DNA from 2 places in the Mesorhizobium sp. CA15 genome. Region 2 is predicted to be linked to the other one. Evidence: predicted binding sites of a transcription regulator. Region 2 holds the regulator's gene; the other holds the start of a gene.
The links. Region 2 encodes HrcA, which represses chaperone genes, less so after heat shock. Its sites were predicted from a motif close to GTTAGCACTCNCNNNNNGNGAGTGCTAAC; they were not measured.
Positions count from the first base shown of each region.

Region 1: a site for HrcA is predicted at 6,940-6,968, ahead of groES (co-chaperone GroES). Genes of this name have one in related genera too.

Region 1 covers NZ_JAIUHQ010000013.1:64,340-73,564, forward strand. Annotated here, with positions in the region: gene LB515_RS20085 (helix-turn-helix transcriptional regulator) at 1-100, shown strand, start outside; gene LB515_RS20090 (acyl-CoA synthetase) at 217-1,878, shown strand; gene LB515_RS20095 (hypothetical protein) at 1,970-2,863, shown strand; gene LB515_RS20100 (hypothetical protein) at 2,971-4,395, opposite strand; gene LB515_RS20105 (Hsp20/alpha crystallin family protein) at 4,837-5,346, opposite strand; gene LB515_RS20110 (Hsp20 family protein) at 5,435-5,911, opposite strand; gene LB515_RS20115 (usg protein) at 6,154-6,426, opposite strand; gene LB515_RS20120 (hypothetical protein) at 6,440-6,787, opposite strand; gene groES (co-chaperone GroES) at 7,118-7,432, shown strand; gene groL (chaperonin GroEL) at 7,494-9,122, shown strand; gene LB515_RS20135 (hypothetical protein) at 9,196-9,225, shown strand, end outside.
Region 2 covers NZ_JAIUHQ010000018.1:50,575-59,799, reverse strand. Annotated here, with positions in the region: gene LB515_RS23730 (YciI family protein) at 1-346, shown strand, start outside; gene LB515_RS23725 (RNA polymerase sigma factor) at 354-1,601, shown strand; gene LB515_RS23720 (glutathione S-transferase family protein) at 1,897-2,520, opposite strand; gene cysK (cysteine synthase A) at 2,630-3,610, opposite strand; gene LB515_RS23710 (LysE family translocator) at 3,799-4,416, opposite strand; gene LB515_RS23705 (PQQ-dependent sugar dehydrogenase) at 4,786-6,126, opposite strand; gene LB515_RS23700 (hypothetical protein) at 6,248-6,445, opposite strand; gene hrcA (heat-inducible transcriptional repressor HrcA) at 6,517-7,599, opposite strand; gene rph (ribonuclease PH) at 7,796-8,512, shown strand; gene LB515_RS23685 (VOC family protein) at 8,697-9,107, shown strand; gene rdgB (RdgB/HAM1 family non-canonical purine NTP pyrophosphatase) at 9,107-9,225, shown strand, end outside.

The DNA.
Region 1 (9,225 bases), on a different contig from region 2:
CGGTCCGAGCGGCGAAATCATGGTCTATGATTATTTCATGCTGACGCCCGTGGGCGTGGGCAAGGAGATAACGCTGAGCCTTTATCGGAAGCGTGGATAAGGAGCTCCCGTAAAACGGGGAGAAAGACGCTGCCGCAATCGACCAGCGCCCTCCTTTCATGCAATCTCCTCCGGCGGCGATCATGGGGAGATGATCCGCCGCCGAGGAGGATTGCCATGACCGACACGCCAGCGGCGCTGCCGCGCTATGAGGATGCCGTTGCGCAATTCCGCATCGAGGACGAGATCGCACGCCTCCACGGCGATCCGGCGACCGGCATCAACGCCTATGTCGAATGCTGCGGCCGCTATACCGGCGAAAACCGGCTGGCGCTGCGCGCGATCTCGGCTGCCGGTGAATTGCGTGAATACTCCTTCGACGATCTGGCCGACATGGCGGGCCGCGTCGGCACCCTGCTCAAAGGTCTCGGCGTCGGTCCCGGCGACGTCGTCGCCGGCATGCTGCCGCGCATTCCCGAATTGGTGGCGCTGATCCTCGGTACGTGGCGGGTCGGCGCGGTCTACCAGCCGCTGTTCACCGCTTTCGGGCCGAAGGCCATCGAGCATCGCCTGAACTACAGCAAGGCGAAGCTGGTGGTGACCAACCCCGCAAACCACGCCAAGCTCGACGAGGTGGAAAACCGTCCGCGCATCGCCACCATTCTTGGCCCCGGCGACACGCTGCCCGCCGGCGACGTCGATTTCCGCGCGGCGCTCGCGGCTGCCTCCCCCGATTGCGAGCCGGTCATGCGCAAGGGCACCGACCTGTTCATGATGATGTCGACTTCCGGCACGACAGGACATCCGAAGGGGGTGCCGGTGCCGCTCAACGCGCTGCTTGCCTTCGGCGCCTATATGCGCGACGCGATCGGGCTTCGGCCCGACGACATCTTCTGGAATATCGCCGATCCCGGCTGGGCCTATGGGCTCTACTACGCCATCACCGGGCCTTTGCAGCTCGGCATCGCCACCACCTTCCACGAAGGCGCCTTCAACGCGAAATCGACTTACGACATCATCGAGCGTCTGGGCGTCACCAGCCTGGCCGGCTCGCCGACAGCCTATCGCCTGCTAATGGCGGAAGGGCCCGAGGCCGCGGCCCGCGTCAAGGGCAGGCTGCGCGTGGTGAGCAGCGCCGGCGAGCCGCTCAATCCGGAGGTGATCCGCTGGTTCGACGCGCATCTTGCAGCGCCGATCCACGATCATTACGGCCAGACCGAGAACGGCATGATGGTCAACAACCATCATGGTCTGGCGCATACGGTCCGCGCCGGCTCGGCCGGCTTTGCCATGCCCGGCTACCGCATGGTGGTGCTGGACGAGGCAGGCAACGAACTCGGCCCCAACCAACCCGGCGTGCTGGCGGTCGATATCGCCAACTCGCCGCTGAGCTGGTTCGACGGCTACCACCAGGCGGAAACGCCGGCGATCGCGGGCGGCTACTACCGCACCGGCGACACGGTGGAATATGAGACGGACGGCTCGGTCTTCTTCATCGGGCGGGCCGACGATGTCATCACCTCGTCCGGCTACCGCATCGGACCGTTCGATGTCGAAAGCGCGCTGATCGAGCATCCGGCGGTCAACGAGGCGGCCGTCGTCGGGGTGCCCGATCCGCAGCGCACGGAGATCGTCAAGGCGTTCGTAGTGCTGGCGCCCGCCTTCAAGGGCAGCGAGGCGCTAGCCGAGGAACTCGCCCAGCATGTGAAGAAGCGGCTGTCTGCGCATTCCTATCCGCGCGAAGTCGAGTTCGTCAGCGAACTGCCGAAGACACCGAGCGGCAAGATCCAGCGGTTCTTGCTGAGGAAGGCCGAGGTGGAGAAGCGCAAGGCGGAATAAAGATTTGGCTCTCCATGATTTCCGCCACGCAAAAGCCGCCAAGTCGGGCGATGGCTCGCAAGGGCTATGATCGCTAATTTGGGGTTGCAGCATGCGGTTGGTCTTGACGCTTCTCATTGCGCTGGCGGGCAACGCGGCATATGCCGCTTCGCCGGAAGATGATTATATCGCCGCGCGCGACAAGGCGATCGCCGATATCACCGCGCAGGAAAGCGCCAATACGGCGATCGAAACTATCGATGCCCAGAACGAGAAGGCGCTGGCCGACCTCCAGCAGCGCCTCGCCGCCATCCTCGGTCCGCTCTCCGTCAAAGGCTTTCCGGCGACCGGTACCATCAATGTTCAAAGCCTCAACGCTTCCGATATCGGCTACGGCATGCTGGACGGGCTGCGATATGCGCAGAGCGACGACGGCCCAAGCATCGTCGCCTCGACGCGCGGGTTGACCGAGCGCTGGCTCAAGTCCAAATCGTCCGAAGCGGAAGCGGATTTCAAGCTGCCCGCCGACATCGGAGCGGCGTTGAAGCTCGACAGTTTTTACACCCAGGCCATCGGCAGCGACGCGGCATTTTCGGGCACGCTCGACTTTTCGTTGAAGAAGCCCGACAGCGCCGATGCGGTGGTCGCGCGGCTCGGCGGCTGGACCCAGGATGTCGGACCGATCTACGACCAGCACGTCGTCGTGGCGGTCGTCAAAGGCGACCGCGTGCTGATTGCCGAGGCACCCGCCTCGCCCGCCGTGCCGAAGATCGCGGCCTGCGATTCAATCTGGGCAGCCGCCGACGCCGCCGCGCAGAAAGCCCAGCAGGCCGACCAGGGTTCGGACCAGGACGATCCGCAGGTCTCCGATCCCGCCAACGCCGCCTGGGAAAAGGGCGACGCCGACTACCGCGCCTGCATGGCCCAGCGCCTGCCCGGCGACCCGTCCTTCCCGGCGCTGCTCAAGCAGGCGCAGGACCTTGCCGACGACATGACTGGGAAATAGTCCGCCAGGGCAATTCCAGGAAAGCGCAGCGGCTCTCGAAGTGGAGCGGTTTCAAACCATAGAGATAGAGCGGGCCGGCGCTGTCGAAGCCGAGCCGCTCGAAACCCTCAGCCTCCGTTCGCCCGCATGTTGCGCCGAGAAACGCGCCGCGCGACGGGGCGCGCCGCTTCCGCGATGATCCCGTTGGTTTGAGGCGCGGCATCCATGCGCGACCTTGCGTCGGTCACCCGATGCAGGCGCTCATAAGGCAGCAATTCCCGGATGCGGGCGTTGAGCGCTTCGACTTCGGCGCGCAAATCCTCGCATTCCTGCTTCTGGATATCGAGCTGGATCTGCTCCGACGCCTGCTGCAGCGAAAGCCGTGAGAAATTGGTGCTGACCTCGGACAGGTTCTTCTTGTCGGCTTCGCTCTCGTCCTTGAGAACGGCGAGCCTTTTCTCCGCAATCTGGCGTTCGGTGACGGCGTCGTTCAGCTGCGCCTTTAGGCTGGTGATCTCGGCCGTGGCTTCGCCATTGTCGGTCGAGACCTTGTCCAGACGCGACTGCAGGTCCTGGATCTCGGCACGCAAACCGCGCATTTCCGCGTGGCTGCGCGCCAATTCGGCGGTGCTGTCGCTCTCGGCGATCCGCGCCGCCTCGATTGTTTCGGCAAGCCTGGCCTGCGCTGCCTCGAGGGCTTTCTGCAGCCGGGTTTCTTCCTTTTCGTGGTTGCCGATTTGAGCCATCAGCTCGGCGATGTGGGCGGTCTCGCTGGCGTGGGTTGCCGCGAACTCGTCGAACTTGTGCCGGGCCTCCGCCTCGCGCTTTTGCGCCTGCTCCAGATCGACCGAAAGGCCGACCTGCTTTTCGCGCAGCAGCTTGTTCTCGGCGCCGCGCCTGTCGACTTCGACGGTCTTGGCCGTCAGGGCTTTGACGATCTCGCCGAACTCCGTCTCGCGCCTGGCGGTCTCATTGCCCATCTCCACCAGCTCCAGGCGCACCGCCGCAAGCGCCGAGCGCAGCTGCTCCCGGTCCTGGACGAGGCTCGCCTCGCGCTGCTGCCACGCTTCGGCCGCGCCGTCGCGTTCGCGCTGCCGGCGGGCGGCGTCAAGCAATTGTTCCGACAATGTCTTGTGTTCGGCGGTGAGAGCGAGGTTTGCCAGCTCCAGCTCGTTGGAGCGCAACACGTCGCGATGGAAGACGTTGAGGACTTCGCGCGTCATATGATGCGCAGTGGCGATCTCCGCCAGCTTTGCCTCGATCTCCTGCAGATGACCCTGCCCGTCCCGGAAAAGCCCGGTGACGGCCTCCAGGGCGGCCAGCCGCGTCTGGGTATGCGGTGTCAGCCGCGATGCCGATGCGTCGGACGGCTCTTCGGCCGGCGGATTCTCGTCGCTTGCCACCAGTTCCCGACCGGCGACGGCGTCGTCTTCCGACGGCGGCTGTTCGTCATCTTTGAGAACGTCCTCGAACGCCTCCGCCAGATCCGATTGGAGTTCCTGAAATTCCTTATCGACGTCCTCGGCCCGCTTGATCAGAGACTTGAAATTCATCACGGCACATCCCTTACGCTCGACGACACATCTTTTACGCTCGCCCCCGGGCGTACTTAACGAATTACTAATCTATCGCGTTACCTTCCGTTCGGGAAGCCTGTGCAAAGGAAACCAAAATTAAGGTTATCGCCGGTCCCAATCTGATGCGGATCCGCGCTAGGTGAGCCCCTCTCCCGTTCCTAACATATGTTAGCTTTCTCTCCGGATAGGTGCTGAAAGCATGCGCAGCAGAAGGGAAAGACAGCGAGCTGCTTGTCATCATTCAGATGAGCGATGCGAAGACTTCTGGACGGAAAAAAGAAGCTCCCGCCGAATAAATTTTCTCTTCCTCGGCCGCCATGATCGACCGAGTGGAGTTGCTTGCGCGAGCATCCGGTTGCCGTGGCTCTATGAGAGTCGACGCGGGAGGCGGATCGGCCGACCTCCCGCGTCGGTGCATCAACTCTTGATGTCGATGCGCTTGACCTGCGACTGCGCCTTCTCGCTCTTCGGCAAGGTGACGGTCAGCACGCCGTTCTTGAAGCGGGCATCCACCTCGTCTTCCTTGACCTCGTAGCCGACCGGGATGCGGCGCTCGAAGCGGCCGTAATAGCGCTCGGAGAACTGCCTATCCTTGTCCTCCGTCTCGGAGCGCTTCTCGCCTCTCAGCGTCAGCACGCCGTCGTCGAGCAGGACCTCGATGTCTTTCTGTTCGAGGCCAGGCACCTCGGCCATCACCTTGATCTCCTTCTCGCCGTTGGAGATTTCGACGCTCGGCCAACCGGCGCCGAGGGCGGAGACACCGCCAAAAGACGGCAACCGGCTGTCGAAGCCGCGGAAAACGTCGTCAAACAGGCGGTTCACCTCGCGATGCAGCGACAGGAACGGATCGCGCTCACCGTCGCGGAATATGCTTGGAAGCTGGTTGCCGTTGCTCCGGCCCCAGGGGATCAGATCACGGACACTCATGGTTTGCTCCTTTCTGTTCATCGGCTCGAAAAGCTCCTACGCGCCGGGCAGTGCCCGGCGCGTAGCGCGGATGCGCTCACAGAAGCCCTCAAGCGGCGTGCTTCTCGGCTTCGATCTTCTTTGTCGTGCCTTTGAGCGTTGCCTTGTCGGCTGCGATCTCGATCCGCCGCGGTTTCATCTCTTCTGGAATTTCGCGCTTCAGATCGATCGTCAGCAGCCCATTGACCAAGCTGGCGCCAACGACCTTGACGTGGTCGGCAAGCTCGAAGCGGCGCTGGAATGCACGGCCGGCGATGCCACGATGCAGGTACTCGCCCTTGTCCTCGCCGGCTTTCTGGCCAGAGACCATGAGCATGTTCTGCTCCTGGGTAATGGCCAGTTCGTCCTGCGAGAACCCAGCCACCGCCATACTGATGCGGTAGTCGTCTTCTGCGGTCTTGGCTATGTCATAGGGTGGCCAATTATCGACGGTTTCGATCCGGCTCGCCGTCTCGAGCGCGTTCAGCATTCGATCGAAGCCGATGCTCGACCGGAACAGGGGACTGAAGTCAAACGTGGTTCTCATAGCTACATCCTCCATTGAGCAACATAGATACGAGGGGCGTCAAGGAAGCGGCGCCCCTTGACCTTGCCGGTCTTTCTCAAGCACCGGCGTAATCGATCTGGGAATTCAACACGGGCACGTCAAGGCCCCGCTCCGAAGCCACCTTCAAGGTCGTGAAAGTCAGTCCCTTCGTCTGCATGCAGGCAGGCAAATCATGAGTTGGAGGCGGCCGCACAACCACGACCGCCTCGGGGAGCTGATCTTCAATGGATCGCGATGATCCCGTCGACGGCCCGCCACTCCGACGCCCTGATGAGCCGATGGTGAGCGACACGGACAGAATGCAAGGCGCCAGCCAGCTCGCGCTGCCAAAAGCCCAGAAAGCCCCTCAGCGCCGGGAAATCCGGGGCAAGATCATAGTCCTGCCAGACGTAAAGCTGGAGCAGGCTGGGATGGTCGGGCAGATGATAGTGGATCTCGGCAGTGGTCAAGCCATACCCATTCATCTGCAAGCGGAATTCCCTGCTGACCGCCATCGCCTTCGGGCCTTCACGCGCTCAGCCGGTCGACCACCTGCCGGTGGTCGTCATCGGCAGGGCCGCTGGGCGGCGGAGCCAGCGCATCAAGCCGGCGCAGCGCATCCATGATGTCGTCGAAGGAGACCGGCCGCTCGGTGCCCGGCGGCTGGCGCAGCGCCGGCATCGATTCTACGGCGCAAGCATCGGACGCCCAGGACGAAAGGATCGCCCGCTTTTCCCATATATCGAGCGAGCCGTCCTCCAGCACATCCCGCGGGTGCTGAAAATGCCTGGCCGGCGACAGCAGCCGGTCGAGCGAAAGGTCTGATAGTTCGGGAGCTAGGGAAGGAATGATCGGCGAAAGCGTCTGTCGGTCCATTTCTGTCCTCCGTCTCCAAAAACTCCTTGCTTCGGGTTCCAATTTCTCAGCGGTCCCGGCGCTGCCGGGCACCGATAATCTTGTTCAACTCAATCGCGAATTCAAGCCTCTCCGTTATCGGAGCGGGCCAATTTACCGCATGTTTTCAGTGCGCTAGCACTCAACGGTCGAGAGTGCCAAAAAATTTGCGGTACCCCCTTGAAAGTAGATGAAGGCAAAATTAGCTCGACATGCGCGCGATGCCGAAAGGGTCGCGCGAGCCCCGCTCCGGTCCTGCCGGTCCGGAGCGGAGGAACTGCTCGCAATCTGTTTGTCCTGAAGGAGAACGATATGACGTTCCGTCCATTGCATGACCGCGTGCTCGTGCGCCGCATCGAGGCCGAAGAGAAGACGGCCGGCGGCATCATCATCCCCGACACTGCCAAGGAAAAGCCGCAGGAAGGCGAAGTCATCGCCGTCGGGCCAGGCGCCCGCGACGATAGCGGCAAGCTCGCGCCCCTCGACGTGAAGGTCGGCGACCGCATCCTGTTCGGCAAGTGGTCCGGCACCGAGATCAAGCTCAATGGTGAGGACCTGCTCATCATGAAGGAAAGCGACGTGATGGGTGTGATCGAGCAGGTCGAGACGCTGAAGAAAGCCGCCTGACCGGGGCTTCGATCGAACCGCAACCCAGTCAATGAAAGCTGCCTAAACAAGGAGTGATCCAATGGCTGCCAAGGAAGTCAAATTCCATTCCGACGCCCGCGAGCGCATGCTGCGCGGCGTCAATATCCTCGCCGACGCGGTGAAGGTGACGCTCGGTCCGAAGGGCCGCAACGTCGTCATCGACAAGTCGTTCGGCGCTCCGCGCATCACCAAGGACGGCGTCACCGTCGCCAAGGAGATCGAGCTCGAGGACAAGTTCGAGAACATGGGCGCCCAGATGGTTCGCGAAGTCGCTTCGAAGACCAGCGACCTCGCCGGTGACGGCACCACGACGGCCACCGTGCTTGCCCAGGCGATCGTTCGCGAAGGGGCCAAGGCCGTTGCGTCGGGCATGAACCCGATGGATCTCAAGCGCGGTATCGACAAGGCCGTGGATGCCGTCGTCGCCGAACTCAAGGTCAACGCCCGCAAGATCACCAGCAACGACGAGATCGCCCAGGTCGGCACGATCTCGGCCAATGGCGATGCCGAGATCGGCCGCTTCCTGGCCGAGGCCATGGAAAAAGTCGGCAACGAAGGCGTCATCACCGTCGAGGAGGCCAAGACGGCCGAGACCGAGCTGGAAGTCGTGGAAGGCATGCAGTTCGACCGCGGCTATCTCTCGCCCTATTTCATCACCAACCAGGACAAGATGCGCGTCGAGCTCGAAGAGCCGTATGTGCTGATCCATGAGAAGAAGCTCGGCAATCTGCAGGCGCTGCTTCCGGTGCTGGAGGCCGTGGTGCAGTCCGGCAAGCCGCTGCTGATCATCGCCGAGGATGTCGAGGGCGAGGCTCTGGCCACGCTCGTCGTCAACAAGCTGCGCGGCGGGCTTAAGGTCGCCGCCGTCAAGGCTCCGGGCTTCGGCGACCGCCGCAAGGCCATGCTGGAGGACATCGCCATCCTGACCGGCGGCAGGGCCATTAGCGAGGATCTCGGCATCAAGCTGGAGAACGTCACGCTGGAGATGCTCGGCCGCGCCAAGAAGGTCGCGATCGAGAAGGAAAACACCACCATCGTCGACGGCGCCGGCAAGAAGGAGGAGATCCAGGGCCGCATCACGCAAATCAAGGCGCAGATCGAGGAGACCACCTCCGACTATGATCGCGAGAAGCTGCAGGAGCGGCTGGCCAAGCTCGCCGGCGGCGTTGCCGTGATCCGCGTCGGCGGCGCGACGGAAGTCGAGGTCAAGGAGAAGAAGGATCGCGTCGACGACGCGCTGCACGCCACGCGCGCCGCGGTAGAGGAAGGTATCCTGCCCGGCGGCGGCGTTGCCCTGCTCAGGGCGGCCAAGGCGCTCGACACAGTCGCCGTCGACAACCCGGACCAGAGATACGGCGTCGACATCGTGCGGCGCGCGATCGAGGCTCCGGCGCGCCAGATCGCCGAGAACAGCGGGTCGGAAGGTTCGATCATCGTCGGCAAGCTGCGCGAGAAGACCGAATTCGCCTATGGCTGGAACGCCCAGACCGGCGAATATGGCGACCTCTACAAACAGGGCGTCATCGATCCCGCCAAGGTCGTGCGCACCGCGCTGCAGGATGCGGCCTCGGTTGCCGGACTGCTCGTCACCACCGAGGCCATGGTGGCCGAGAAGCCGAAGAAGGAGGCCGCTCCGGCCATGCCGGCCGGCGCCGGCATGGACTTCTGAGACGCCGACGGGAGCCCGCTTCCGGCAACGGGAGCGGGCGTTTCGAAACGCACGATGGGAGGCCCTTATGGATATGATGAGCGGCAATGGCTCGGTTCCGGCG
Region 2 (9,225 bases):
TGACGAAGCCGCGATGGCGAATGCTCCGAAGGAGCAGACCCAGCAGGTGCTCGCAGCCTATGGCGCCTATACCGAGGCGCTGAAGAAATCCGGCGCGTACATCGCCGGCGAGCGGCTGCGCCCGACGCAGGCGGCTACCGCGGTGCGGATGGCGGACGGCAAGACCAACGTGCTCGACGGCCCCTATGCCGACACCAAGGAGCAGCTGGCAGGTTTCTACATGATCGAGGCAGCCGACATCGACACGGCCATCGAATGGGCTGCGCGCTGCCCCGCGTCCAGCACCGGCACGGTCGAGTTGCGGCCGATCTGGGAAATGGCAGAGTACGTCGCCGCCGCGGAGTGACCCCGCGATGGATGATCGCTCGGAGATCGCGCGGGCGGCGGCCGAGGCGGCCGCCCGGCGCAGCTACGGCAAGCTGGTCGCCTGGCTCGCGGCGCGCACGCGCGACGTCGCCGGCGCCGAGGACGCGCTGGCCGATGCCTTCGCCGCCGCGCTCGAACGCTGGCCGCGGACCGGCGTGCCGGCGCAGCCGGAAGCCTGGCTGCTCGCCGTGGCGCGGCGGCGCGACGTGGACGCCGTGCGGCGGCGGCTGACCGGCGAGGCGGCGCGCGACCACCTGAAGCTGATCGCCGAGGAGATGGAGGAGCGCGTGCGCGGCGAAGACCTGCCCGACGATCGATTGCGGCTGATGTTCGCCTGCGCCCATCCGGCGATCGAGGCCAGCGTGCGCGCGCCGCTGATCCTGCAGACGATCCTCGGTTTCGACGCCGCGACGATCGCCTCGGCCTTCCTGGTTTCGCCGGCGACTATGGGCCAGCGGCTGGTGCGGGCCAAAGCCCGCATCCGCGAGACAGGGATTCCGTTTCGCGTGCCGGAGCAGGCGGAACTGGGCGAGCGGCTGGGCGCGGTGCTCGAAGCGATCTACGCCACCTTCGCCGAGGGCTGGTCGGATCCGACCGGCACGGACAGCCGCCGGCGCAATCTCGCCGCCGAAGGCATCTGGCTTGGACGGCTGGTCGCCTCGTTGATGCCCGACGAGCCGGAGGCGCTCGGGCTGCTGGCGCTGATGCTGTTCGCCGAGGCGCGCCGCTCGGCGAGACGCGGCCCGGAGGGGGATTTCGTGCCTTTAGCCGAGCAGGACATCGCGCTCTGGGACGACCGCCTGATCGACGAGGCGGAGGTCTTGCTGGTGCGCGCCGCGCAAAGGGGCATCATCGGCCGCTACCAGCTGGAGGCCGCCGTGCAGTCCGCCCATACGGCGCGCCGGCGCGGCAGCGGCACCGACTGGGCGGCGATCCGCCAGCTGTATGACGCGCTGCAGGCCGTGGCCGGCTCGCCCGTGGTGGCGATCAACCGGGCGGTGGCGATCGCCGAAACCGAGGGCGCTACGGCCGGCCTAGCGGCGCTTTACGTGCTGGGCGACGACAAGCGGCTGCAGGACTACCAGCCCTATTGGGCCGCCCGCGCCGGGCTGTTGGCGAGACTCGGCAATATCAAGCAGGCGGCAGAATCCTACGACCGGGCGATCGGCCTTGAGCGCGACGCCGCGCTGCGGCGTTTCCTGCAGGGCGAGAAGGCGAAGCTCGTCAGGAATTAGGGCAATGCCAGGGAGATTGGCTGCAGCCTCCCGACCTCGTCATTCTAGGGCGGAGCAAGGAGCGAAGCGACGCGCGCAGACCCTAGAATCCATGCCGTTACCTTGGCCGAAGGATGCAAACGGCGCAGAATTCTGCACCGTTGCGGCGCGTCGAAGTCACGGAATGGATCCTCGGGTCTGCGCGCGTCGCTTCGCTCCTTGCTTCGCCCGTGGATGACGATGCCGGACCGTTTCGGCCAATCTCCAAGGCGTGCGATCTGCCAGCGCAACCGCTGCGCACTTGCCTGGAATTGCCCTAGGCCCACATCTCGTGCGTGGCGTTCAGCTTGCGCATCAGCTCATTCTCGCGCAGCCTCGCCCACAGGCGTTCGATGTTCGGCCAGGCGCCGCGCGCCTTCTGGACCTCGGGATGCCAGGCCACCAGCATGACGAGGTAGATGTCCGCCAGCGACAGCGTCTTGCCGGCCAGCCAGTCGCGGCCGGCCAAAGCCTGATCGAGAATGGCAAAGCCGCGATCCATCTCGGCGACCGCCGCCTGCTTAACCGGCTGCAGGCCGTCGCCATCGGCGGTGTAGCGATGGGCATAATAGAGCCGCAGCACCGCCGGGTAGAGCACCGACGACATGAAAGCCAGCCAGCGCAGGAAATCGGCGCGGGCGGGCGAGCCCGCTTGCGGCGCGAGACGAGCTTCAGGGTGGCGCTCGGCGAGCAGGATGCAGATCGCCGCAGACTCGGTCAGCGAATGACCGTCCGGCAGTGTCAGCACGGGCACCTGGTTCAAAGGGCTGATGGCGAGGAAGGCCGGATCCGGCGGATCCTTCTTGGGCACGTCGATCTGCTCGAAGGGCACGCCGGCCATGGCAAGCGCCGCCTCGACGACGAAGCCGCCGCTGTTTGGGCGCGTATAGAGCTTGTACATGAAAACCCTCCCACCGGCCGATTGGGCCGGCGGCGATATGAGCCGGAAGCGGCGCCTGCCTCAAGCCGCCGACGAATGCCACCGGCGCCTTTTCAGCGGTCCAGTCCGTTCAGGCCCCCAGCCCGTCGAACAGGATGGTCGAGAGATAGCGCTCGGCGAAGGAGGGGATGACGACGACGAGGGTCTTGCCCTTGTTCTCCGGCCGAGAGCCGACGACGATTGCCGCCTGGAGCGCGGCGCCCGACGAGATGCCGACCGGAACGCCTTCGAGCCGGGCGACGAGACGCGCATTGGCGACCGAATCCTCGTTCGAGACCCTGACGACCTCGTCATAGATCGAGGTGTCGAGGATTTTGGGCGCAAAGCCGGCGCCGATGCCCTGGATCTTGTGTGGGCCGGGCTGGCCTCCCGACAGAACCGGCGAGGCTTCCGGCTCGACCGCCACGACGTGCAGCGAGGGCTTGCGCTTCTTCAGCACCTGGCCGACGCCGGTGATGGTGCCGCCGGTGCCGATGCCGGCAACGAAGATGTCGACCTCGCCATTGGTGTCGTTCCAGATTTCCTCGGCCGTGGTGCGGCGGTGGATTTCAGGATTGGCCGGGTTCTCGAACTGCTGCGGGATGATGGCGTTGGGCAGCGTCGCGGCGAGCTCGTCGGCCTTGGCGATTGCGCCCTTCATGCCTTTCGGGCCTTCGGTCAGCACCAACTCGGCGCCGAGCAGCGCCAGCATCTTGCGGCGCTCGACCGACATCGTCTCCGGCATGGTGAGGATCAGCTTGTAGCCCTTGGCGGCGGCGGCGAAGGCGAGCGCGATGCCGGTGTTGCCGGAAGTCGGCTCGATCAGCGTGGTCTTTCCGGGCGAAATCTTGCCGGCCTCCTCCAGCGCCTCGATCATGGCGACGCCGATGCGGTCCTTGACGGAGGCGATCGGATTGAAGAATTCGAGCTTGGCCAGAAGGTTGGCGACGATGCCCTTTTCCTTGGCGAACTTGTCCAGCCTGACCAGCGGCGTGTCGCCAATCGTCTCCGTGATCGAGTTGAAGACGCGGCCGCGGCCGGGCACGCGCGCGGAGGTGACGGGCTTGTTCATTGGTTTCGCTCCCAAGGCAATGGCACAGGCGGACAGAATAAGACTTTCAGCCGCGCAAGATAGGCTGCGGCTGGAAAATATCCGAGTGGGGCGGTTGCTCAAAAGCACCCGCGGCCGGAAATGCATTTTCCGCCACACCGGGTTTCAGGAATAGTTTGGCCGAATCCGGGATCGGTTGAGATCGGAACCTATTGACGCGCCGCTATGGCGGCAGCCGCCCCCATCATGAAGCCGGCGGCGGTGCGGTTCAGCACCTTCAGCGCGCGCGGCGATTTCAGGAACCAGCGCGCCTTGGCGGCCAGCGCCAGATAAGGCACCAGCACCACGAACAGGACCGCTACCGTGAGCATTGCAAGGATAGCGTAGTCGGCAAGCGTGATGGTCTTCAGGTCGACGATGGTCGGCGTGATGGCGAGATAGAAGATCATCGTCTTGGGATTGCCGAGCGTCACCGTCAGCCCGGCGATGAAGCTCGACACCAGCCCGCCCTTGGCCTTCCGCGCCTCGATGTTTTCAGGCGTGATGCCGCTGGTCCAGAAGCGCCAGGCGAGGAAGGCGAGATAGGCAACGCCCGCCCATTTGATGGCGAGGAAGACCATGCCGAAGGTCTGGGCGACGAAGGCAAGCCCGAGCACCACGGCGGTGAGATAGGTGAGGTCGCCGAGCATCAGGCCGAACGACATGGCAAGCGAGGACCGGAAGCCGGAGCCGAGCGCGCGGGCGACAAGCGCCGTGACGCCGGGGCCCGGAATGGCGGCGGCGACGCCGAGCGCGGCGCTGTAGGTGAGGAATCCGGTAAGTGTCATGGTTCTGGCCTAGCGCATGATTCCCCGAAGGGATCGATGAGGAGCGGGGCTTTTATCATGACGCCCGGCCACTGGTAATTCCCTCGCGGCGGGATTCGTTGCCCCAGCTCGACGGAGTGCGCGTTCCCTTGTTGGCAGTCCGTACACTTTGGAGATTGGCCGAAACGGCCCAACCTCGTCATCCACGGGCGGAGCAAGGAGCGAAGCGACGCGCGCAGACCCGAGGATCCATTCCGTGACCTCCGAGCGCCACAACGGTGCAGAATTCTGCGCCGCTGCACTCTTTGATCAGGGTCACGGAATGGATTCCAGGGTCTCCGCGACGCCGCTTCGCGGCTGCTCCGCCCTGGAATGACGAGGTTGGGGGAGCTACCCACCATATGTAATACGCCAGATCGTCCCGTTGCCGTCCTCGGTCAGGATCAGCGCGCCGTCGCTGGCCACGGCGACGCCGACCGGCCGGCCCCAGACCGCGTCGTCGGATATGACGAAGCCGGTGGCGAAGTCCTCGTATTCGCCGGTCGGCTTGCCGTCCTTGAACCTCAGCCGCACCACCTTGTAGCCGGTGCGGACATTGCGGTTCCACGAGCCGTGCAGCGTGAGGAAGGCGTCGCCCTTAAAATCGGCCGGGAAGTTGGCGCCATCATAGAAGGCGATGTTGAGCGGCGCCGAATGCGCCTGCATCAGCACGTCCGGAACCGTGACCTTGCCGGCGAGATCGGGGCGGGCGCCCTCGTGGCGCGGGTCCTCATTGTCGCCGATATAATACCAGGGCCAGCCATAGAAGGCGCCTTCCTTCACGGCGGTGGCATATTCGAAGGGGGTGTTGTCGCCAAGCTCGTCGCGCTCGTTGACGACGCACCAGAGCGCGCCTGTCTCGGGCTGCATGGTCATGCCGGAACAGTTGCGCAGGCCGGTGGCGACCGTCCTGCGGTTGTTGCCGTCGGGGTCGAAGGCCAGCACGTCGGCGCGGCCCTGTTCCGGACCCCAGGCCTCGCCCAGCGGCTGCGATTTCGTCCACGCCTCGACACCGCCCTTCGGCTTCGCGCCCATGTCCTCGGCGATATTGGAGCCGGAGCCGACCGACAGATAGAGCGTCTTGCCGTCGGGCGAGAAGGCGATGTCGCGCGTCCAGTGGTGGCTGGCGGGGACTTTGGCGACGATGGTTTCCGGCTTGCCAGACGCTTCCAGGTCACCCTCGCGATAGGGGAAGCGGACGACGCTGTTGCTGTTGGCGACATAGACCCATTGCGGCTTGTCGCCCGGCGGATAAAAGGCGATGCCGTAGGGCCGGGTCAGGCCCTTGGCGAAGATCGACTCCTGTGCAGGCTTGGCGCTGCCTTCTGCGAGGCGATAGACGCGCACCTGGCTCGCCCGGCTGTCGGCAACGAAGAGGTCGCCGTTCGGCGCCACCCGCACGACGCGCGGACTGTCGACGCCCGACGCGATCAGCTCGGCGGAAAAGCCGGGCGGAAGCTTTGGCTTGGCATCCTCGGGACGATCGGTGACGCCGCCGCCGTTGGAGGCGGATTCCGTCATATCGGGTTTCGGCAAATCCTCAGGTTTCAGCAGCCGGCGCACGCCCGGACGGTCGGCTTTCCAGTCGCCGAAAGCTTTTTCGCCGCTGAGCAAGGGCTGATCGGTCTGCTGCGCAAAGGCAGCCGTGGCAAAAACCAGTGCGAGGCCCGCAAGGCCGGCGATCCGCATCATGCTGTCCTCCGTCTCTGCCACTATGTCCCGCCTTCGGGTGCCTCAGTCGATAAGGCCCCGGAGATAGAACATATTGGGCTAACGATCGAAAAGAGAAGCTTGCGCACGTGACTTGCCGGCCTCAGGCCTCTTCGGCATCCAGATCGTCGTCGAGGCGCTTTTCCAACTCGACGAGATCAGCCGGCAGGGGCAGGCCCATGGCGCGCATCTCCCTCAATTTCTCGCGCAGCTGCTCCTGGATCTCGTGCTCGTCCTCGGGCTGGTTCACCATTTCCTCGAGCAGCAGGCTGATCTGGGCCTTGAGCGATTCCAGCGCCATGTTCTTCTCCTTTGCACCCTCAGCTGTGTCGAGGTTCAGGTCAGGCCGGCCTCACCTGAATATCGATACACCTAACGAAGCATGCGGGAAATCAGTTGTGCAGTGTAATCGACCATCGGCACGATGCGGGCGTAGTTCAGCCGGGTCGGCCCGATGACGCCAAGCGCGCCGACGACGCGGGCGTCCTTGTCGCGATAGGGGGCGACGACCAGCGAGGAGCCGGACAGCGAAAACAGCTTGTTCTCCGAGCCGATGAAGATGCGCACGCCCGGCCCCTCTTCGGCGAGATCGAGCAGCTGCAGCAGTCCGTCCTGGGTTTCCAAATCCTCGAACAGATGGCGAAGCAATTCGATGTCCGCTTGGGCGGTGACGTTTTCCAGGAGATTGGCGCGGCCGCGCACGATAAGGCGCGCCGGCAGGCCGCTTTCGGCGCCGGCCCAGACCGCGAGGCCTTTCTCGACCAGATCCTGCGACAGCGTGTCGAGGGCCGCCCTTGTCTCGTCCTTGATGCGGGCGATTTCCGCCCGCGCCTCGGCCAGCGTCCGGCCACGGATATGCGCATTGAGGAAATTGGACGCCTCGTGCAGCTGGGACACGGTGGTGCCGGCCGGCAGGTCGACGACGCGGTTCTCGACATCACCGTTCTGCGACACCAGCACGGCGAGTGCCTTTGCGGGCTCGAGCTGGATGAATTCGATGTGCTTCAGCGCCACCTCGTGCTTGGAGGCGAGCACGAGGCCGGCGCCGCGCGACATGCCCGACAGCATCTGGCTGGCCTCGGTCAGCATATGCTCCAGCGTCGCGCCCGAGCCGGAGGCGCGCACCTGCGCCTCGATGGTGCGGCGCTCGTCGTCGGAAAGGTCGCCCAGCTCCATGAAGGCGTCGACGAAAAAGCGTAGGCCGGTCTGGGTCGGCAGCCGCCCGGCGGAAACATGCGGCGCGTAGATCAGCCCCAGATGCTCGAGGTCGCTCATCACGTTGCGGATGGTGGCGGGCGACAGCGAAGAGGGCAGGATGCGCGACAGGCTGCGCGAGCCGACCGGCTCGCCGTCGCGCAGATAGGAATCGACAATCCGCCGGAAGATATCGCGCGAGCGCATGTCGAGTGACTGAAGTACCGGCGACTGCGACGTCGGATCGACTGGTTTGTTCATTCCGGCGAGAAACCTCCTTCCGAAAGATATAGACTTAAGCTACGGCGGCGCAACCCGGTGCCGCGCTCGCGGTCACCTAGCGTTTGCGGTCACCGGTGGCGCGTTTACGGTCACGCGGCCCGTTTTCCTTTGCGCCATGCTGCGCATACGTCTACAAGCCGGCCACGATTCCGGAAACGACAAGAAAGAAGGCCGAATGCGCCCCTCCAAACGCCAAGCCGACGAAATGCGCGCCATCTCCTTCGAGCGCGGCGTCTCCAAGCATGCCGAAGGCTCGTGCCTGGTGAAGTTCGGCGACACGCATGTCCTGTGCACGGCGAGCCTGGAGGAAAAGGTGCCGGCCTGGATGCGCAATTCCGGCAAGGGCTGGGTGACGGCCGAATACGGGATGCTGCCGCGCTCGACCGGCGAGCGCATGCGGCGCGAGGCCTCCGCCGGCAAGCAGGGCGGCCGCACGCTGGAGATCCAGCGGCTGATCGGCCGCTCGCTGCGCGCCGTGGTCGACCTGCAGGCGCTGGGCGAGCAGCAGATCACCGTCGACTGCGACGTGATCCAGGCCGATGGCGGCACCCGCACCGCCTCGATCACCGGCGGCTGGGTGGCGCTCTACGATTGCCTGCGCTGGATGGAAGCGCGCCAGATGGTGAGCGTCGCCAAGGTGCTGAAGGACCATGTCGCGGCGATTTCCTGCGGCATCCATGACGGCCAGCCGGTCATCGATCTCGACTACCTCGAGGATTCCTCGGCCGGCACCGACGCCAATTTCGTCATGACCGGCAAGGGCGGCATCGTCGAGATCCAGGGCACGGCCGAGGGCGAGCCTTTCTCCGAGGAGCAGTTCGCGGCGCTGATGGCCTTGGCGAAGAAGGGTATTTCGCGCCTGGTGAGCCTGCAGCAGATGGCGGTGGCTTAGGTTTTCGAATGCCGAGCCTAGGCCCCCCTCTCTGCCCTGCCGGCCATCTCCCCCTCAAGGGGGGAGATTGTATGTCACGCCGGCTTTCGCCAATCACCAATGCTGCAGAAGAGGTGCCGGCGCGGCCACAGCTAATCTCCCCCCTTGAGGGGGAGATGGCCGGCAGGGCAGAGAGGGGGGCCTCGTGATACCCTCCGCAATTCTCGAATCCGCCCTCTACGTCACAGACCTACACGCCGCCGAAGCCTTTTACCGCGACATCATCGGCCTCGAAGCCTTGGGCAAGGTCGAAGGGCGCCACGTCTTCTTCCGCTGCGGCGACGGCGTATTGCTTCTCTTCAATGCCGAGGCAACGAAAATCCCGCCGGCGCCGGACGCTCGGCTGAAGGTGCCGCCGCACGGCACGGCCGGCGAAGGGCACCTCTGCTTTGCGGCAACCGCCGATGAAATCGCTGCATGGCGCAAGCATCTGTCCGCCAACAACATCGCCATCGAAAGCGATTTTGAATGGCCGCAGGGCGGGCACTCGATCTATATCCGCGACCCGTCGGGCAATTCGATCGAGTTCGCCGAGCCAAGGATCTGGGGTTTCTGATGCACTCGCTCAACGGAAAAAAGATCGTCGTCGCCAGCCACAATGAAGGCAAGCTGCGCGAATTCGCCGACCTGATGGCGCCGTTCGGATTCGAGGCGAAATCGGCCAAGGAATACGG